2 regions of the Paenibacillus motobuensis genome follow, and region 1 is predicted to be linked to the other one. Evidence: a T-box and tRNA genes for the amino acid it is inferred to sense, from the RefSeq annotation. Region 1 holds a T-box; the other holds one or more tRNA genes.

Region 1 (11,123 bases):
ATTTACGAGAATGTCCAGGCCTCCCAGTTGGTCTACGGTTTGCTGCACAGCCTGCTTCGCAAAAGTCTCATTCCCGATATCCCCTGGGATCAGCAGACATTTTCTGCCTTCCTGCTCAACCTCTCGCTTCGTCTTCGCGGCATCCTCATGCTCACTTAAATAGACAACGGCGATATCTGCTCCTTCTTTGGCATAAGCAACGGCAACCGCCCTCCCTATGCCGCTGTCAGCGCCGGTGATTAGAGCTATTTTATTCATCAGCTTACCGGCCGCTTTGTAGGGTCCCTCATAGTCCGGCAGGGGATTCATCTTATGCTCCAACCCAGGCTGTTGATTCTGATGCTGTGGCGGCATCGTCGGTTTACTCTGTCCACTACTAGCCATATCGATATGTCGCTTCCTTCCTGTTCAGTTATTGTCCATCTATATTAAGATGGGCCTGGGGAAGCAGGTTATGCGGTCCTGCACATGACAAAATCAAAAAACTCCCGATCACCATCCGATAGATGAAGACCAGGAGTTCTAAACTTAACTTAGTATGATATAGAAGTTTAAATGATAGAGCTGAATACCATGAAGAAGCTGATCAGGAGTACAAGCAGCGCTACGACATAGCTCAACGTAGCTAGCTTGCTGCTCTCAGCGGAAATGCTGCGATTCGCCCGGATCCCTTCAATCGCCAGACGCAGCGGTTTACCCATAATACCGCCTACAGCGCCGATGCCAAGGAACAAGATGACAATAATGATCATCCAAGGTACGGAATATTCTCCCTTACTGATCATATACCCGCCACTCAATAATTGAATGACAAGGCCAATTTGTGCGAAGGTGTTCAGCGATTTCACAGCGCTCATTGTTCCTTCCTGCGCGGCAGGGGACAATTTGTTAACTTTCGCCATTACAAAAGGCAGCACCAGGTAGAACCCTAACGCCAAGGTGCCTACGATATGCAGAAATAGCATAAATTTATACAACTCCATCATCCTTCCAAAATAAATTAGATTTATTACAATCTATTATACCTATCATTGCCAATAAATAAAAGGAGCCTCCTACCAAAGGAGACTCCTTCCTCTTGAAGACTACTAACTAGAATAACGAGCGTTCTTCTAGGCTCCCTATTATTTCATATTATTAATGACGTGATCGGCGAATTCCGAGCATTTCACTTCAGTTGCGCCTTCCATCAGACGGGCAAAATCATAAGTTACCGTCTTGTTGTTGATCGAAGTCTCCAGACCGTTATAGATCAGGTCAGCCGCTTCCTGCCAGCCCAAGTGCTCAAGCAGCATAACGCCAGACAAAATGACCGAGCCCGGATTTACCACGTCCAGATCCGCATATTTCGGAGCCGTACCATGCGTAGCTTCAAAGATGGCGTGTCCTGTTACGTAGTTGATATTCGCTCCTGGAGCAATGCCAATCCCGCCTACTTGCGCTGCCAGAGCATCGGACAAGTAGTCACCGTTCAAGTTCAGCGTTGCAATCACATCAAAATCAGTCGGACGAGTCAATACCTGTTGCAAGGCAATATCGGCGATCGCATCCTTAATGATGATCTTGCCGGCTGCTTGCGCATCCTGCTGCGCCTTGTTGGCTGCATCTGTTCCGGATTGCTCCTTGATGCGGTCATATTCAGCCCATGTGAATACTTTATCGCCAAACTCGGCTTCAGCCACTTCATAGCCCCAATTTTTAAAGGCGCCTTCTGTGAACTTCATAATGTTCCCTTTGTGAACGAGGGTTACGCTCTTGCGGTTATGCTTGATCGCATACTCAACTGCCGCGCGAACCAACCGCTTCGAACCTTCCTCCGATACCGGCTTAATGCCGATTCCTGAAGTCTCAGGGAAACGAATTTTATTAACGCCCATCTCATTTTGCAGGAAGCTGAGCACTTTCTTCACTTCTTCAGAGCCTTCCTTGTATTCGATGCCTGCATAGATATCCTCTGTATTCTCACGGAAAATGACCATATCTACCAGCTCCGGACGCTTCACTGGAGAAGGTACACCGTCAAAATAACGTACAGGACGCAGACATACATACAGGTCAAGCTCTTGGCGCAGCGCCACGTTCAAGGAGCGAATCCCCCCACCGATCGGGGTCGTAAGCGGCCCTTTGATCGCCACAATATACTCACGGATTGCATTCAGCGTATCAGCCGGTAGCCACTCTCCGTATGTATTGAAGGCTTTTTCCCCTGCAAACACTTCGTACCAGGCGATCTTCTTCTCGCCGTTATAAGCCTTCTCTACCGCAGCATCCAATACGCGCTTGGACGCTCTCCAAATGTCACGGCCTGTTCCATCCCCTTCAATGAACGGGATAACTGGGTTGTTAGGAACTTGCAATTTGCCGTTATCGATTACGATTTTTTCTCCTTCTGTTGGAAGGTCAAACTTAGAAAGTTGCAGCATGTTTATAGGTTCCTCCTCGTATATATTGAATGAACAGGCTATTCACCTGTTCTCATTCTAACATAACTGGCGGGAAGAATTCCCGCCAGACCATTATCTTAGATCGATTGGAATATATTTCTGATTAATAAGACCCGTGTATTCAGCGCGCGGACGAATAATCCGGTTATCGTCAAGCTGTTCGAGAATATGTGCAGACCAACCGGACAAGCGGCTGATCGCGAAGATCGGAGTAAATAAATCGGATGGAATTCCAAGCATGGTATATACCGAAGCAGAATAGAAATCGACATTCGGTCTGAGGCCCTTCTGGCCTGTTACCAATTCTTCAATTCTTGATGACATTTCAAATAAGGTAGAGTCTCCCTTAAGCAAGCCGAGCTGTCGAGACATCTTCTGCAGATGCTTGGCACGCGGATCGCCGTTCTTGTATACGCGATGTCCAAAGCCCATAATCTTTTCTCTGTTCGCGATCTTATTCAGAATATAAGACTCTACATTATCAAGGCTGCCGATTTCGGACAGCATCTTCATCACGGCTTCATTCGCACCACCATGCAGCGGTCCCTTCAAGGTTCCAATCGCAGCCGTAATCCCCGAATAAATATCCGAGAGCGTCGCAATGGTCACGCGAGCCGAGAAGGTTGAAGCATTCAGCTCATGATCAGCATGCAGCACAAGCGCCTGGTCCAGAGCTTTGACTGCTACGACATCCGGTTCTTCACCGGTCATCATATACAGGAAATTGTGCGCGATCGATACATTCTGCAATGGAGCAAGTGGCTCCTTGCCTTCGCGAATCCGGGCAAAAGCGGCAATAATCGTAGGAATTTGCGCCTGTAATTTAATCGCCTTGATCTGATTGCTTTCTCTGGAGATATCATCCGCATTCTCATCATATAGAGCTAGTGCCGATACGGCTGTACGCAAAACGGCCATCGTGTTAGCATCAGACGGGAACAACTTCAATTGGGCCAGCAATGGCCCCGGAATAGCCGCATAATCACTCAACTGCTGCTGTAGGAAAGCAAGCTGGGTCTGAGTTGGCAGCTTCCCATACCATAGCAGATAAGCAGTCTCTTCGAAACTTGCCCGTTCCGCCAGATCATCGATATTAATACCTCGATAAGCCAGCACGCCATCATGTATGGAGCTGATTGAGGAAGTCGCAGCGACAATACCCTCAAGTCCTTTGGTAGCTGTCATGTACATCTCTCCTTCAAATACGAAATTGGGAAAATAAACCATTGAAAACATTTTCAATTTTGAAGTTTAAAATTTTCGTAATATAGCATCGTGGATGAAATATTAGGGAGGATCTGACACTAAAACTCTTTTAAATAATCATACTGGATTTCTTGGAGCAAGGGAACAACTTGAGTCATGATAGACACATCAAATTATTTTTTCACATATATAAAGAAATTTTTGTAATCTCTTCCGAATTGCAACGACAAAAGTCACATCATCCAATAAATATTGTTTCTGTAATACTAATTTCGGAAGAGAAATAGAAATAGAGTAAAACCTGTCCAGTCCAAAGGGGAGGGATACGAATGGATTACGTTGTTGTAAAACGAATACTGCGTGGTGCCTGGGTATGTCTTGCGGTGCTGATGATCTGCCTTTTATTTTACTGGGTTCTGCCGCTCATCTACCCCTTTCTGATCGCATGGATTATCGCCTATGCTATGAATCCATTCGTACGTTGGATGCAAGAGACATTGAGGCTGCCTCGCTGGGCTTCTGTCATACTGGCCATTCTTGTCTACTTCTCGGCCGGAGCCATCGTCATTACAGCAGCCGTCACCCGTATGGTTAAGGAAATGATCCATCTTGCCGACACCGCTAATGAGCATATCGGGGAGTGGCGTGATCAGTTCATATCCTGGGGCCAGAACGAGGAGCTGCAGCGGCTGTTTAATGAAATAAATTCTTTTATCGTACGGAATCCAGGCTACGGTGACACTTTCACCAAAAATATTGATAATGCCGCGTTAACGATTAGCAATGCAATTTCCAGAATCATTACTAGCTTCCTGAACGGTGTTATCAACGTGGTTACCTCATTGCCCAGTCTAGGCCTTATTCTGTTAATCATCCTGCTATCTGCCTTCTTCATTAGCAACGGTTGGGACAAGAACAAACGCATGATCCTTGGAATTATGCCTAAGGGATGGTTCAAAATGGGGGGTATTATACGGAGTAATCTGCAAATGGCGCTATTCGGATACCTGCGGGCCCAGTTCATTATGATCTCGATTACTGCCTTCGTTGTCTGCATCGGACTTCTCATCCTGCGAGTCGATTCGCCGGTTACTTATGCCATTCTGATCGGGTTAGTCGATTTGCTTCCTTACTTAGGCGTCGGCACGATTCTCATCCCTTGGCTCGTCTACGCCTTCATGACTGGCAACATTGCTCTTGGCATCGGTCTTTCTATTTTATACGGAGTTGTTCTTGTGTCCAGACAACTGATCGAGCCCAAGGTGCTGGCTACCAGCGTCGGACTCGATCCATTGCCTACTCTGATCTCTTTGTTCGTCGGCTTGCGGCTGTTCGGTGTACTCGGGCTTATTATCGGCCCTGTCTCCCTTGTCGTTATTAATGCCGTTATTAAAGCCGGCGTCTTTCATGAGTTGAGGGACTATATCATGAACGGAAGAGCGCAATAATGCCTAGCGGCTCCCCTCTACAGCTACATCTCCTCTGGTGCTTGTAATCCGATCAGATTGAATCCATTTTTAAGTGTAATTTGTACGCATTTAACCAAGGCAAGACGAGCCGTTCTTAGCCTCTCATCTTCCACGAGAATTGGACAATCATGATAGAAGCGATTGAAGGCCTGAGCCAAGTCAATCAAATAGCGAGTAACGATCGACGGCTCCAGCTTGGCTGCGGCTTGTACAGTTCGTTCCGGGAACAAGGCTAATTCTTTTAATATGGCGATCTCGGTAGGATGCTGCAGCTTGGCAGGATCGAATTGTTCAGCAAGTAGTAAGGCATCAACTATTGCCTTTCCGGCAAGCTGATCTCCGGCCGCTTTGCGCAATACACTGCAGGTTCTCGCATAGCAATACTGCGCATATGGCCCCGTCTCGCCCTCGAAGCTAAGCGCATCATCCCAGGAGAAGACGATATCCTTAATCCGGTTCGCACTCAAGTCATTGAAGATGACAGCGCCAACTCCGACCTGACGAGCTACCTCATCTTTATTTTGCAGCTGGGGATTCTTTACTTCGATAATCTCCTTAACCTTCTCAATCGTCTGCTCCAGTACTTCCTCCAGCTTCACGACATTTCCTTTACGGGTCGATAAGCTCATGCCCTCCAGAGTTACTCGGCCAAAGGGAACATGAATCATCTCATCTTCTGCCCAGTCATAGCCCATCAGCCCTACAACCTTGAACAATTGCGCAAAATGCAAATTCTGTGCATAGTCCGTAACATACAGTGCTTTGTCGAATGAATAAGTCTGCTTACGGTAGAGCGCCGCCGTCACATCACGGGTATGGTAAAGGGTGCTACCATCCTTCTTCAACATCAAAGCCGGAGCCATGTTGTATTGATCCAGACGAACGAGCCAGGCTCCTTCATCCTCCTCAAGAAGCTGCTTATCCTTCAGTTCCTGGATGACCGGCTCCATCTTATCGTTATAGAAGCTCTCCCCTGTAAAATAATCGAATTCTACACCGAGCAGATCATATATTTTCTGGAACTCAGCCAGGCTGATATCGACAAAGCGCTGCCAAAGGGCCAACACTTCCTCATCACCTTGCTCCATCTTCAGGAAGCAGGCTCTCGCTTCATCCTCCAGACCAGGATCATGTTCTGCTTCCTTATGGAACTTCACATACAGACCAAGCAGTTCATCTATCGCCCCTTCCTCCAGCCGTGCTTCATCCCCCCACAGTCGATAGGCGACAATCAATTTGCCGAACTGGGTGCCCCAGTCGCCTAGATGATTAACACCGATGGATTGATAGCCTAAAAAGGAATGAATTCGATACAGCGCATTGCCGATGACCGTTGAACGCAAATGGCCAACGTGAAATGGCTTGGCGATATTGGGCGAAGAGAAATCGATCACAATCGTCTTCCCGGCGCCGATGTCTCTAGATCCGTAACGCTCTCCGGCGTTAAGAATCGTAAGCACGACGTTCCCAGCGAGGTAGCTCTGCTTCAGGAACAGATTTAAGTATCCGGACACCGCCTCGATCCGGTCGATGAATTCATCTCCTTCTGCCTTCGCCTCTAACGCTTCTTTCAATTCAGTGGCAATTTGCATCGGAGACTTCCGCAGCTTCTTGCTAAGTTTGAAGCAGGGCAGGGATAGATCCCCCAGCGATTCCTCCTTCGGATACTCCAGCATCGCCATAATCTCCTGTGCAGGAGTATCAGTCAACAGTCCGGAGATCCATTGCGCAATCTTTGATTTTGCCATATCCATTTACTTCAGCTCCTTATCGCTATATCCAAAAATGATAAATAAAAAAGCCCCTCATCTCTATTGAAGAGACGAGAGACTTATGTTCCCGCGGTACCACTCTACGTGCTGGACCTACTGATCCAACCTGCTTAAGGCTGGTTAACGTCCAGCTGCCGGATCTCCCTACTCACCTTAGCTTCAGAAGATCATCTCCCGGGTGCGCTTCACTCATCCTGTTCTGCACCGGCTTGCACCGTCCCGGCTCGCTATTTGCAGGTTAGTATGAGCTACTCTCCCGATCGTAGAATTTCATATAAAGGAAGTTCAAAAAGTACTGAAAACCGACCTTTTTGAACAAGTAATTTTAAATATTGTATACATGAAACCATCATAAGTCAACGACGATAAAATGTGATCGAACCATCCTTCATCTTCTTCTCTATCCATTTCAAGAGCAGCTTCCGGTAGATCAGACGAGTGAGCGGGAACACCATCGTAAACCCAATTATGTCCGTGACAAAGCCGGGAATCAGCAGCAGAATTCCGCCGAAGAACACACACATTCCATCCAACATCGTGCGTCCGGGAATCTGCCCGCCATTCATTTGCGATTTCGCATCTGCCATGACCTTGCTGCCTTCGAACTGCATCATCAAGCCGCCGATAATCGAAGTCGCAACGGTCAGGAAGATCGTCCTGCCTACGCCCAGCCTTCCTCCAACCTCAACATATCCCCAAAACTCTACAATTGGAAATAATACAATCAAAACGGCAATCCATTTGCGCATAAATAACTCCTTTTCACTAGCAAGTTTCTTCAGCAAGAAATTCCTATGAATCATATTTTACCGTTTTGAGACTCCAGAATCAAAATTGTTCAGGACTTGCTCGCTTTCTCAAATGCCGAGTACCATTCAGGAAACACTTTTTTGAATTGCACAGGCTTAAAGTCCTCACGTCTAACAACATAATGGACCGATGTACCTACGACACATAATGTCCCCTCTCCGTTAAATACTTCATAAGCATATTCGGTCTTAACTCCCCCGTTCTGCTTGATCCAAGTGCGAAGCAGCACCTCTTCACCATAACGGATTCCCCGCTTATACTCGACTTTCATCTCTTGAACCGGAGAGATGTAACCGGACTTCTCCATCTCGAAATAGCTTAAGCCAAGATCCTGGATTAACTTCAACCGGCCGGCTTCGAACCACTCCAAATAATGTGAGTGATAAATAATTCCCATCATATCATATTCAAAATATTTAGGCGTGATGCCGAGCTCACTTACATACATGCTCTATAATTCCTCCTCTTGTGCTTAATTATATCGATCTCTATTGAAAAAAAAGCAATGGCACACCGTCGCCGGTTGTCCCATTGCTTCTTATCTCTATGCACATAACCGTGCATCTTATAAATTAGTTATGAACTTGGCCAACTTTGATCAGGTTCGTCGAACCGGAGCTTCCAAGTGGAATTCCAGCCGTAATGACTACGAGATCTCCATCAACAACGACACCGGAATCAAGTCCGCCCTTCATAGCATTGTCGAACATTTCATCCGTAGATGTAGCTGTATGACCTTTAACCGGAATAACGCCCCAGTTCAAAGCAAGGCGACGCAAGGTTTGATCTTGAGTCGTTACAGCAATGATCGGTGCTTGTGGACGATACTTCGATACCATACGAGCCGTATAGCCTGTTTCTGTCGAAGTGATGATCGCCTTAGCGTTCAGTTCAAGCGCTGAAGTCGTTACAGCTTGGCTGATTGCTTCGGTAACGGTAGTCTCTTGAGCGATTCTTTGCTTCACGAGAATTCCATGATAGTCAAGCGCAGACTCAGCCTTCTCAGCGATGCGGGACATCGTCTGAACAGACTCTACCGGATATTTACCAGCAGCCGTCTCGCCGGAGAGCATGATTGCATCTGTGCCGTCAAGGATCGCATTCGCTACGTCACTTGCTTCAGCGCGGGTAGGTCTTGGGTTGCGCTGCATGGAGTCGAGCATTTGCGTTGCAGTAATAACTGGCTTACCAGCACGGTTACATTTCTCGATCATCAATTTTTGCACGAGTGGCACATCTTCAGCAGGAATTTCCACGCCAAGGTCACCACGTGCTACCATCAAGCCGTCAGACACTTCAAGGATTTCATCCAGGTTGTCCACACCTTGCTGGTTCTCAATCTTCGAGATAATTTGGATATGTGCTGCGTTTAAGCTTTCGAGCAGTTTACGAATTTCAAGTACGTCGCTTGCTTTACGAACGAAGGAAGCCGCAATGAAATCGATGCCTTGTTCAACCCCAAACTTGATATCGTTAGCGTCTTTCTCTGTAATACCTGGCAAAGAGATGTTTACGCCTGGAACGTTAACACCCTTCTTGCTCTTGATCGTACCGCCATTAACAATGCGGCATTTGATTTCCGTACCTTGAACTTCTTCAACGGTCAATCCGATCAAACCATCGTCGATCAGAATAGTCGAACCCACTTTCACATCTCCAGGAAGCTCTTTGTAGGTAATGGAGATACGGCTCTTGTCACCGAGGATTTCTTCGGTGGTCAAAGTGATGAACTCGTCTTGTACAAGTTCAATTGGCTCTTCTTTCAATTTACCGGTGCGAATTTCAGGACCTTTGGTGTCCAGCAGTATGGCGATCGTTTTCCCCAACTCTTTGCTCGCTTGGCGAATCGTCTTGATTCGGTTGCCATGCTCCTCAAAATCACCATGCGAGAAGTTCAGGCGAGCAACGTTCATTCCGGCCATGATTAATTTCTTGGTGTTTTCTAACGATTCACTGGAAGGACCGATAGTACATACGATTTTTGTTTTGCGCATTTTGGGTTTCCTCCGTTTTTAGGTTCTCTCTATACTTTTTTAATTCATCTTTTCCAACAACTAAATTTACTACAGTTTGACCGATTTGTATAGGGAATTTGTCATATTAACAATATAACTGTCCTATTCATTTCCTGAACCGGTAGATTCTATAACAACTTTGTCTTTATCTTCCGCATGTTTTTCGTCCAGCTCTTGCTTGACTTCCAGCACAGGCTCAGCAGTTGCCGCTTCATCGGAATTGGAAAGTTCGGCATAAGTTTCTGCCTTCTCCGTAAATTTGCCGATTTTACGAAACTTTCTGTAGCGATCCTCCAGCAGCTCGTCCGAATTCATAATGGACAATTCCTGCAATTGAATAAGCAACTCCTGTTTGATCGCTGTTGCGGTTGTCTCGTAATCACGATGAGCACCACCGCGTGGTTCAGGAATAATACCTTCGATGACTTCCATCTCCAACAGGTCCTGAGCAGTAATCCTCATCGCTTCGGCCGCCTTATCCGCCTTGGAGGCATCCTTCCACAAGATCGAAGCTGCTCCGTTTGGCGAGATCGCAGAATATATAGCGTTCTCCAGCATAAGAACACGGTTGCCGACACCAAGTGCTAGAGCGCCACCGCTGCCGCCTTCGCCAATAACTACACAAATCACAGGTACGCGAAGCCCAGCCATCTCCAACAGGTTGCGGGCGATCGCCTCGGATTGGCCTCTCTCCTCTGCTGTACTGCCTGGATAAGCGCCTTTGGTATCAATAAAGGTGATAACGGGTCTGCCGAACTTCTCAGCTTGATGCATCAGTCTCAGTGCCTTGCGGAACCCTTCCGGATGCGGGCTACCGAAGAATCGGGCGATATTGTCCTTCGTATCCTTACCGCGTTGCTGGCCGACGACCGTAACAGCGGTTCCATCCAGCTTAGCCAGACCGCCCACAATGGCTAGATCGTCTCCAAATTGACGGTCCCCATGCAGCTCAATGAAATCTTCAAAGATCAGGTTAATCAGATCCAACGAGGTTGGACGCTGATGATGTCTAGCCAGATGCATCTTCTGCGATGGCGTTATGTAGCTGTATATTTCTTCCTCCAGCTGCTTGTAACGTTCCTCCAGCCGTGCAACTTCATCGCTGAAATCGATTCCCTTCTCCTGGCCAAACTGCTTCAGTTCATTAATTTTCTCACGCAGTTTCACAAGAGGTGTCTCAAAAGGCAATTCTCCAGCCATTTATGCTCCTCCCTTCACGCTGTGCAAGTCGATCAATTTGGTCAGCATCGCCTTAAGCTCTTTACGATGAACTACGAGGTCTAACTGACCGTGCTGCAGGTTAAATTCCGCGGTCTGGAAATCATCTGGCAGCTTCTGACGAATCGTCTGCTCAATGACAATTCTCCCGGCAAATCCGAACACAGCTCCCGGCTCAGCGATGATAAT
Region 2 (11,123 bases), on a different contig from region 1:
CCTTCTGAAGAAACAATTGGCTACTGAAGGTTACGATGTAGGAAAAGTAAGTATCGATGTCGGAACGAATTATGAAGCAGTAGGAGAAGCACTGACGGCTGGCTCAACAGATATCGGATTCATTCCAGGTGGTACTTATGTATTGTATGATGACGGCGCAGATGTAATTTTGACGGCTACTCGCGCAGGCTTGTCCAACGATTCGGACAACCCTAAAGATTGGAATGACAACAAACCAACGGCACCAACTACAGATCAAACCAATCATTATCGCGCATTGTTCATTGCTGGTCCTTCCGCGAAAGGACAAGAACTGGCAGCTAAAGTGAACAATGGCGAAGAATTGACTTGGGATGATTTGAACAGCGCAAACTGGTCAATCATGTCCACTTCTTCACCAGCTGGTTACATCTATCCAACCTTGTGGCTGCAAGATCATTATCAAAAGAGCCTGACGGATCTGTCCCACGTTGTAACTTCAGATTCTTACGGTAGTGCGTTTGCACGTCTGGCTAATGGTCAAACGGATGTACTCGTTAGCTATGCCGATGCTAGAAGAGACTTTGAGAATCAATGGACTTCCGATTTCGGCCGCGACAAATCCGTTTGGGATGAAACGAACGTAATTGGCGTAACTCAAGGGATTTATAACGATACAATTAGCGTCAGCAAGAATGATCCAATTATGACCGACGACTTCAAAGCCGCTCTTCAAAAAGCATTCAAAGATATCGCGCAAACAGAAGAAGGTAAGAAGGTTATTGCGATCTACACCCATGAAGGCTACCAAGATGCAAAATCTTCCGACTATGATGGTGAGAGAAAAGCTCAAGATCTAGTTAGAAGCTTGAAGAAGTAAATGCAAGTTCGATAGCTAATTCGTACTTTTCAAGAAAAGATGAGCGCACCGATACGATGCTCTCATCTTTTCCTACTCTAAAGAATTGGGGTATTTCCATGATTGAGTTTAAAAATGTGGAAAAGAAATATGCCAATGGCACGACAGCTTTGCAGAACATTAATTTGAAAATTGAGCAAGGCGAATTTGTCGCGGTCATCGGTCTTTCCGGTGCAGGTAAATCAACTTTGATTCGATGCATCAACCGTATGCATGATATTACAGAGGGCCAATTGAAGGTAGATGAAGTTGATGTGGCGAAGTTGAAAGGAAAGCAAATTCGTCAGTTTCGCAGAAGAATCGGGATGATATTCCAATCCTTCAACTTGGTGACCCGTACAACCGTTATTAAGAATGTTATGGTGTCCTTTGTACCAGACCTGCCGTTATGGCGCAAGCTGACAGGTATATTTACCAAGGAGCAGAAGATCAAAGCTCTGGAAGCGCTCGATAAAGTGGGGATCTTGGACAAAGCTTTCATTCGTGTAGATCAACTGTCGGGCGGACAGCAGCAACGGGTTGCTTTGGCACGTACGCTGGCTCAGAATCCCGACATTATTTTGGCGGACGAGCCGATTGCTTCTTTGGACCCTGTGACATCCAAACTTGTCATGGACGATTTTAAGAGAATCAATAAAGACATGAACATTTCCGTCATAATGAATATCCACCACGTGGAGATTGCATTAGAATATTGCGATCGGATTATCGGAATACGTAAGGGAGCCGTTGTTTTTGACGGTGAATCCAGCAAGGTCACACAGGAAATTTTAGATGATATTTACGGCGGCAAATTGGAAGAAGTAAAAGCCTCATTGGAGGAGAAGTCGGCGAATGTATGATAAAATTTTCCACCCCAAAGAAGTGGTGCTGCCAAACGGCAAAACCGTGTTGGAGAAAAGATCTCGAACTCCACTTGTATTGCTATTAATAATTGTCGCGCTGATTATATCCGTGAACTTTACGAATTTTAATTTGAAAATTCTGGTGCAAAGAATCGATGAATTTTTCAAAATAATCGCTCAGATGGTTCCACCGAAATGGTCCAGTTTTTCTGGCATATGGAGATCCTTAGTATCTACATTGCAGATGTCTTTGGTTGGCTCGATGATCGGGGCGCTACTGTCTATACCTTTTGCTGTTCTAGCGTCTTCTAATATTGTTCGAAGCAAAACCGTTGTGGTCGTCTTTAAGGTTATTCTTAGTTTGTTTAGAACGCTGCCTACGCTTGTGGTAGCTTTGATTGCCACTTTTGTATTTGGATTAGGTCCTACGGCGGGGATCATTGCCATCTTGTTGTTTACTCTCTCGTACGTAGGAAAATTGTTGTACGAGCAAATTGAAAATGCAGATATGGGTCCCTTTGAAGCGATGGAATCGATCGGAATGACCAGAATTCAAGCTTTTCGCTACGCGATCTTTCCTCAGGTGCTCCCAGGTTTTCTGTCCACCTCACTGTTTTGTTTCGAAGGGAACGTTCGCTATGCGGCCATTCTTGGTTACGTCGGAGCAGGGGGCATCGGACTTCTAATCAATGAAAATATCGGCTGGCGTGATTATTCTGGTCTAGGTATGATTATTCTGGCGCTTGTCGTTACCGTATACTTGATCGAAACGGTTAGTGAGCACTTTAGAAAAAAGCTAATTTAAGGAGAAGTTTGTGCTATGACGACAGTAGAGAAGCAGCTTCTTGCTTCACCGCGCAATCATCGTTATATTCTGATCGTTACATTCATTACCGTCATTCTTTTCATATGGTCGATGACCGTTGTTAGCTTCAAAGATATGAACGCAGGCGGTATGAAGATTGCGCTTAACATTTTTAAAGGGATCACTCATCCGGATCTTCATCTTTTGTTTAATGTATCGAAGCAAGGTGTACCTTATTTGCTGGTGCAAACCTTAGCGATTGCTTTTCTAGGGACGATTGTTGGTGCGATTTTGTCCGTTCCGCTTGCCTTTTTGGCTGCATCCAATATCGTTCCCAAACCGATATCTTGGCTGACAAGATTTCTGCTCATCATCATTCGGACAATTCCGGCGCTCGTTTACGGTCTGATGTTTATTCGTGTATCATCTGGCCCGATGGCAGGGGTGCTGACGATTGCTATAACCTCGATCGGGATGTTGGCCAAGCTTTACGTGGATGCGATTGAGGAACTGGATACGCGGGTGCTGGAGTCGATGACTTCCATCGGCTGTACAACTTTTGAGAAAATCCGCTACGGTATTTTTCCGCAATTGTTATCGATTTTTCTATCGGTGACGATTTATCGATTTGATATGAATATGCGCGAAGCTTCGATTCTTGGCCTTGTCGGAGCCGGAGGGATCGGCGCGCCGCTGATCTTTGCCATGAACGGTTACAAATGGAACCAGGTCGGCTCCATTTTGATCGGACTTCTGGTGCTTATTTTGTTAATTGAACTAATTTCCAACAAGCTTCGTGCAAGATTGATCAAGGGAGTTTAAGATAGACAGGTCGTATTTGTACCACAAAAAAGAACCTTCAACACCCACTTTTCTAGTGGTACTGAAGGTTCTTTTGCTTATTTAACGGGATAGACCACTTTCCAGTTATGGTCGCAGGAGGCGTGAATGACACGGCGCTTCATAATATAGTCGGCCAGAATTTCTGTCATATCCGTCGGAATCTCTCGTATGATCGGCTTGTCCTTGATCATGTCGAAGTTTCCTCCGCCGCCCGAGCGATAGCTGTTCATGACGACGTCGAAGCTAGCTTCGGGATCTAATGGTACGCCATTTTGCTCAAGCTTAGTTACACGCCTACCCTCCGGCATCGAAATATCCAGCTCATATTCAATACCTTCCCACATATCGTAATTAAAGTGTTGTGGCTTCGGCTCTAGATAAGATGCAGAGACCTGTAGTGTCCCTGTCTGTTCATCCAGAGTGAAGTAGCGGGCATTCTGTTCAAGAGCCTCTCTGATATCTTGTCCGGACAGGCGGACGACTTTAAGCGTATTAGGATAAATATAGTTAGAGACGACATCGCGCATTGTAATTTTATCGGTAAATCCTCTGGCCTCATTCGTGAAAATGGCTGCGCACGATATCTCGGCTTCGGTCACTTCCATCTGTACCCGGTTAACGAACTCCGTGAACGAGTGGTCGGCCTGCCGCGCCTCGAATGGGTCAGGTATCGTCATATCCCCTTCGGCTGAACCAATCGGTTGATCCAACCATGCTTGTGTTTTCTGCTCATCTTCTGCGAACATGGCGAGTAGTTCCTCATCCGCACCTACCGAGTCATCCAGGTGAAGCAACTGGGCTGTTTTGTGGCGAATCGTCCAGGAGCCATCTTGCGTTGGTTCGAATTCCAGCTGGACTTTGGCAATGGATTGACCAGCAAATCCAGGCTGAGCAAATGCGACACCGTTCAGTTCGCCAGCAAGAAGTCGATGCTGATGGCCTGTTAGAAGGACGTCTACGCCTTCCAGACGCGTACACATCTCGTAGCCTTGGTTCTCACCGGTAAGTGGTTCCGTTGGCTCACCTGTGGCCGGATCGCGCTCAAAGCCGCCATGGTAGCAGAGGACAAGGGCGTCGGGACGTTCGGATGTACGAATCTGGTTAATCCAGTACTGAGCAGACTCCAGAGCATCTTTAAAGGCTAGTCCCGAAATATTATTGGGCTCTTCCCAGTTTGGAATATAGTGTGTGGTTACGCCAAGGACGGCAATGCGGATTCCCTCAGGCATGTCGAAGATCTTGTAAGGCTGTCCGAAAGCGGGTTGTCCGTCCGTCTCGCCCACGATATTGGCGGATAACCATGGACAATTTGAAGCATCGACTGCGCGGCCTAACAAATCCAGCCCGTAATTGAATTCGTGATTGCCGAACACAGCCGCATCGTATTGAAGTGCATTGAGAGCTCTTGCGGCAGGATGGATACCGCCTCCATCGTACTTGGCGTAGTGGTACATAAACGGCGTGCCCTGTAAAATATCCCCGTTGTCGAGCAGCAGCAGCGCCGGATTTTCGCTTCTCTCCTGATGAATGATGCTGGATAGCTTGGCGAGTCCAAGCGGTTTATCCCCAGGGCCACGGTAATCCGTCGGGTAAATATGGCCGTGCAAATCGCTTGTTTCTAATAACGTAATCGTAACGGATTTTGGCAAGTTCAATTCTATATTTCCTCCTGAATAAATGAAATTATAGTTTAACTTTATAATAATAGTATAACTAATTGAATTTGGCTAACACAAAGGCCGTATTTGGAGAAGATGCAATAAGTAATGGAATTTATGATCGTTAAATTCAAAAAAAGCTTGCAATGCTATGACATGCCTGGTATTATATTTATTGTCGCTAAAAAAGTTGAAATTGCAAACTGCTATTGATAGGCGGACGTGGCTCAGCGGTAGAGCATCGCCTTGCCAAGGCGAGGGTCGCGGGTTCGATTCCCGTCGTCCGCTCCATTTGCGCCCTTAGCTCAGCTGGATAGAGCGTTTGACTACGAATCAAAAGGTCAGGAGTTCGAATCTCTTAGGGCGCGCCATTTCAATTAGATAACAGCATTTTTCCCGGGATGTAGCTCAGCTTGGTAGAGCACCTGGTTTGGGACCAGGGGGTCGCATGTTCGAATCGTGTCATCCCGACCATCATTTTGCGGGTGTAGTTCAATGGTAGAACTCCAGCCTTCCAAGCTGGTAGCGTGGGTTCGATTCCCATCACCCGCTTTAGTAACCCTTGGTGCACAAGGGTTTTTTATTTGCGCAAATTTTCCGATCGTTCATAAGAAAATCCCACCGATCCATTAAGGTCAGTGAGATTTTTGATTATTCATTAGTAATTCCTATCAGTGCTGATGGCCATGTTGGCGGTGTCCGGAAGATTCAGCCTTCACGGTACATAGAATCGAATTGTCATGTCGATGGGCAGAAGTCTCTAATTGAATTGTCATATGGTGAATGTTCTTGTGTTCAAGGTCATGTTCGATTTGACGGAGCAGTCGCTCACTGTCAGCAATGGACAATTGATCATCTACAACGGCGTGGCAGGAAAGTGCATTTAACCCGCTTGTAATCGACCAAACGTGCAGGTCGTGAACGCTTTGAACACCTTTTGTATTTTGGATGGTTTGAATCACTTCGTTCATATCTACATTTTGTGGAGTTCCTTCCATCAGGACATGGAGTCCGGATTTCATAACATAGTAACCGCTGCGTAATACAAGTGCGGCAACAATGACACTTGCGAGTGGATCTGCCCAGCCCCAACCGAAGAACATAATCAGCAGCGCGGCAACAATCGCACCAACGGAACCAAGCATATCACTAATGACATGCAAGTATGCTCCGCGCATATTCAAGTTCTCTTCCACATCCCCACTGCGCATCATAAACCACGCTACAAAAATATTGACCAGTAAGCCAATTGAGGAGATGATTAACATTCCGGTTGAAGCAACTTCAGGTGGATTTTGAAAACGCTGAATTGCCTCGTAAAAAATATAAATCGCAATTAATACGAGGGTCACCCCGTTAAGAACCGCTGCTAATATTTCAAATCGTTTGTATCCATAGGTTTTGCTATAGTTTGCGACCTTTCCCCCAAGTGTAAAAGCCAATAATGCAACACCAAGGGATATGGCGTCACTTAACATATGACCTGCATCAGATAATAACGCAAGGCTGTTGGTAATGAACCCTCCAAAAGCTTCAACAATCATATAGCCTGTAATAATAATAAAACTTATCAGTAATGTCTTTTTATTTGCGCCATGTGAATGGTCATGTCCATGATCGTGTCCCATTGTATATCTCCCCTATATTAAAGATGTGCAGCATGCTCAATTGCCTTCTCCAGTAAATTCATAACGTGATCGTCATCTTCTGAATAATACAAAGTAGTGCCTGCTCTTCTAAATTTGACCAATCTTAAATTTTTCAAAAAACGCAATTGGTGGGAAACACTCGATTGGCTTAAATTTAGTATCTCTGCAATATCATTGACAGAATGCTCCCCTTTACATAATAAATGCAAAATGCGAATTCTTGTTGGGTCGCTCAACGCTTTGAATGTTTGCGAAACGACAAATAACGTTTCTTCATCCAAATCCTGCGTTCCGTCATTAAATGCCTCTTTGTATTTCTGCTCTTCACTCATTTATTACACTCCTCTATAAGGATAATTAAATATATATGAACATATACTCATATTATCATATATAGATTATAATACTCTCTATAGAATGTCAATCGGAAAGTTCCACATCCATTTCAGTCTTGCTGTTTCCCAAAGATAAATATAATATCTAAAAAAAAGACGTATAAACCTTTAATTTGATAAGTTGTTATGTAAACGCTTTATTTCTATAATTTACAAGTAAGGAGGTGGAATTAGAATTTTAAGGAAGAAAAAACAGTAAAAGTTACGTACTGCAAGTAAAACCGACAGAAGGATGTAGGGTAGTAGTGTAGGGCGTAGTTGCAAATCATATATTTAAGGAGGTATTCCATGTTCAAGTTTAATAGGAAAATAATGACGGCATTACTCGTAGCAGCGATGAGTTTTAGTATGTTTGCAGTGACCTCCAGTGCAGCAACAGACTATTGGCAGAATTGGACCGATGGTGGTGGAACCGTGAATGCGGTTAATGGATCTGGCGGTAATTACAGTGTGACATGGTCAAACTCTGGTAACTTTGTTGTGGGCAAAGGCTGGGGTACTGGATCACCGTCCAGAACCGTCAACTACAACGCTGGCGTCTGGGCACCAAATGGCAACGGGTATTTGACTCTCTATGGATGGACAAGAAACTCTCTCATCGAATATTACGTTGTGGATAGCTGGGGAACTTACCGCCCTACTGGAACGTATAAAGGAACGGTATCGAGTGACGGGGGCACGTATGACGTTTATACAACCATGCGGTACAACGCTCCTTCCATTGATGGTACACAAACATTCCAACAGTTCTGGAGTGTCCGTCAGTCGAAGAGAGCGACTGGAAGCAACGTTGCTATTACTTTTGGCAACCACGTTAATGCATGGAAGAATTATGGAATGAATCTGGGCAGCAGTTGGTCTTATCAAGTGTTAGCTACAGAAGGATATCAAAGTAGCGGAAGCTCTAACGTAACGGTGTGGTAATAGGTCGACTGTAAGCAGGACGATGGATAGGTGCCAGACCGATTTTTTGAAGTATTAAGAAAGTCTCTGAATTACTGAATAGCGCCAAAGGCCTGCCGGCTTACACCCGGCGGCCTTATATTTATTATCTTCTGTAGATGTCCCCGATTAACAACTTTTTCCATTCGTTTAAAGGAGATATATCCATGAGAAAATTATTCACTTTCGTTCTAGTAGCACTAGTATTCGTTGTCAGCGCTTGTTCACAAGAGAAGCTAGGGAAGAAAGATGCTAACAATAGTCTTGTATTTGTTGAAGGTGGGACGATGACGAACACGAAGTCCAACTACTATGGAAAAAGTGTAACCATATCAAATTTCTATATCGGTAAATATGAAGTTACTCAAAAAGAGTGGGCCGAGGTTATGGGGTATAATCCTTCAGGATTCCAGGGAGACAATTTGCCGGTTGAAATGGTAACCTGGTACGACGCTATTGAGTACTGCAATCAGAGAAGTATCAAAGAGGGCCTGGCCCCATACTACAATATCGATCAGAACAAACAGGATCCGAACAATATGAGTGAGAACGATAATATGAAATGGGTAGTAACGATTAATGAAGGAGCCAACGGCTACCGATTGCCGACAGAGGCCGAGTGGGAATATGCTGCTGGTGGAGGCCAGATGAGCAAGAGCTATACCTACAGCGGAAGTGATAAGGCAGATGATGTAGCATGGTATTGGAGAAATGCCGGAAATAAATACTTATCAGGGGATTGGAACTGGCCAATTATAGAAGACAACAAAAATAAAACCCAATCTGTTGGTGCCAAGAAGGCTAATGAGCTAGGGCTTTACGATATGTCAGGCAATGTAAGGGAATGGTGTTGGAACTGGTATGGAGAGGAGCTGGATAGTAGCAGCGGATCTTTTCGGGTTGTGAAGGGCGGCGGCTGGATTGGAGATGTTAGCAACAATGAGATTGCTTTCCGCGGCAAGTTCGAGGCGAATGGCCTAGGCCCTGACCAGGGGTTTCGTGTGGCTCGCAGTGAGTAGACTAGACAAGGCTTAGCACCGTATAAAGCAAGCAAGGGAACGATTCAGTTTCCCCTTGGTAAGCCGACCCCGTATGACTTGATCACCAGATCCTAAAGTTCCGAGTCGCCGAGAATATAGCCAAAGCCGAACGTAAAGCGAAGCCGAAGAAATAAATAATGTTCTCCGTAGAAAAAGCCGTCATTCAATCCTGGCGATAAGCAGGTGAGAATGGCGTTTTTTTGCGTGGTAAGCAAGGCGTTCGCCTTTTTTTTTTGTACGACCTATAAATAATGATTACAGTGCAGAAAAACAAGCAAAATTTGCGTACAACCAGCGCAGCGAACTCGTACGGATAGAAGACTGGAACGGGGTTACTGATATTCAACGCGATGTGCTGGGGCAAATAACCCGTGTAACCGATCCGAAGCAGCGTACAGTGAATTATACATGGACACCAGTTGGCAACAAAGCAAGTTTAATTACGCCAGACGGTAAACAGACGACATATGATTACGATGCACTCAATCGACTGAGTAGTGTGAAAGACCATGCTGGGACGACAGCTTATACGTACAATGCAGCGGGCCAATTGATCGAAAAAATAGCAGCTAACGGTAGTACAACGCAATACAGCTACAACTCACGTGGTCTACTGGAGAAACTAAGCGAGCAAAATCAAACTGGAAACATTTTAAATAAACACGAATACAGCTATGATGCAGCGGGAAATATTTTAAAATGGATCGAAACAATCGACGGCAAGAAGCGTGACAAGTCATATACGTATGACGAACTAAACCAATTGATCCAAGTGATCGATCAGGGTCAAGAGCGTACGTACCGCTATGACAGCTTTGGCAATCGGATCGAGAAGGCCGGAACTGGAGATTCGACTACCTACAGTTATAATAGCGCTAACCAACTGTTAGAGGAAAAATCAGGCGGTGTGCAGAAGAAGTACCAATATGATCCACGTGGTAACTTAACTACGGTGACCATAGGCAGCAAAACACTAGAGAGCTACACGTTTGATGAAACGAATCGACTCGTCCAAGCGGTAAAAGAAGGAAAAACGGCGGAATACCGCTATAACGGACAAGGCGCACGCATCCAGAGCAAAACCGCTGATAATACACAGGATTTTGTTACCGATCTAACCTCAGCTTATAACGATCTGTTAGCGGTGTACGAAGGTGAAATGCAGCAAGCCAGCTACACTTACGGTTTAAACCGCCTTCAAGCCCACTTGCCAAATGGTCAGAGTGAAACGTATTCTTATGACCACTTGGGCAGCATCGTTGGCTTGCAGGATCAGCAAGGGAAAATGATCGAGACGCATCGTTACGACGAGTTTGGTGTAATGCAAACTCCAACGCAGACTGATCGAGCAGTTGACTTTGCTTACACAGGCTATTCGTATGAAGATAACGGCTTGTATTATGCGCAGGCGCGGTATTATAATCCGGAGATTGGGCGGTTTATAAGTGAGGATACGTATGAAGGAAATATCCTGAATCCGCTGAGTCAAAACTTATATACGTATGCGCAGAACAATCCTGTGGGCTATGTTGACCCATCAGGTCATAATCCTTTACTATTCTGTCTTATTCCAGTAGTAGGACAAGCGACGTGTTCAGCGGTTGCGGCATCAGTGATAGAAGCCGGAGTGTTTGTGATAGGTGTATTTGGGGTATTGGCATTGGATGATGTTATGGAATCTGCTGCTCCAAAGGAAGTTCCTAAGGTTAAAGTGCCTGTTGTTCCGAAATTAGAGGTTATTAACGGTGGTAAAGGGAATAAAAAGGAAGTTCCTGAACAGAAATTAAAACCAATCCCAGTGCCAAAGGGTGATGGGAATAATAAAAAAATAACAAAAATTTATCGTATGGGTAATGATAGCCCTTGGAATATGACGCCGAGACCAGTGGATGTACGTGGAGGGTTGTCTTTTACGCTTAAGAAACCCGCTAGTAGGCATGTGGAGACAACGATAGAAGCAATTAATTCAACAGGGATACTCATTGCGATTATAGATGGGGTAGATCATGTTTCCGTTAGACCGCTAAATGGGAGTATATCCTATTGGG

The links. The T-box of region 1 lies ahead of argS (arginine--tRNA ligase). A T-box ahead of a tRNA ligase gene usually reads a tRNA of that ligase, here a tRNA-Arg.
Region 2: it encodes a tRNA-Arg, which carries the amino acid that the T-box ahead of argS (arginine--tRNA ligase) is inferred to sense. The anticodon was not compared.

Annotation. Positions count from the first base shown of each region.
Region 1 is NZ_BAAACX010000004.1:392,218-403,340, forward strand. It holds gene ABD014_RS03135 (SDR family oxidoreductase) at 1-384, opposite strand, end outside; gene ABD014_RS03140 (hypothetical protein) at 552-977, opposite strand; gene icd (NADP-dependent isocitrate dehydrogenase) at 1,125-2,423, opposite strand; gene ABD014_RS03150 (citrate/2-methylcitrate synthase) at 2,517-3,629, opposite strand; gene ytvI (sporulation integral membrane protein YtvI) at 3,980-5,098, shown strand; gene argS (arginine--tRNA ligase) at 5,122-6,873, opposite strand; T-box leader at 6,935-7,164, opposite strand; gene ABD014_RS03165 (FxsA family protein) at 7,248-7,640, opposite strand; gene ABD014_RS03170 (acyl-CoA thioesterase) at 7,730-8,149, opposite strand; gene pyk (pyruvate kinase) at 8,274-9,695, opposite strand; gene ABD014_RS03180 (acetyl-CoA carboxylase carboxyltransferase subunit alpha) at 9,819-10,916, opposite strand; gene accD (acetyl-CoA carboxylase, carboxyltransferase subunit beta) at 10,917-11,123, opposite strand, start outside.
Region 2 is NZ_BAAACX010000008.1:2,045-13,167, forward strand. It holds gene ABD014_RS08200 (phosphate/phosphite/phosphonate ABC transporter substrate-binding protein) at 1-859, shown strand, start outside; gene phnC (phosphonate ABC transporter ATP-binding protein) at 958-1,740, shown strand; gene phnE (phosphonate ABC transporter, permease protein PhnE) at 1,733-2,548, shown strand; gene phnE (phosphonate ABC transporter, permease protein PhnE) at 2,564-3,370, shown strand; gene ABD014_RS08220 (bifunctional metallophosphatase/5'-nucleotidase) at 3,448-5,040, opposite strand; tRNA gene ABD014_RS08225 (tRNA-Gly) at 5,266-5,340, shown strand; tRNA gene ABD014_RS08230 (tRNA-Arg) at 5,344-5,420, shown strand; tRNA gene ABD014_RS08235 (tRNA-Pro) at 5,447-5,523, shown strand; tRNA gene ABD014_RS08240 (tRNA-Gly) at 5,531-5,601, shown strand; gene ABD014_RS08245 (cation diffusion facilitator family transporter) at 5,721-6,677, opposite strand; gene ABD014_RS08250 (ArsR/SmtB family transcription factor) at 6,695-7,030, opposite strand; gene ABD014_RS08255 (glycoside hydrolase family 11 protein) at 7,382-8,017, shown strand; gene ABD014_RS08260 (formylglycine-generating enzyme family protein) at 8,203-9,054, shown strand; gene ABD014_RS08265 (RHS repeat domain-containing protein) at 9,320-11,123, shown strand, end outside.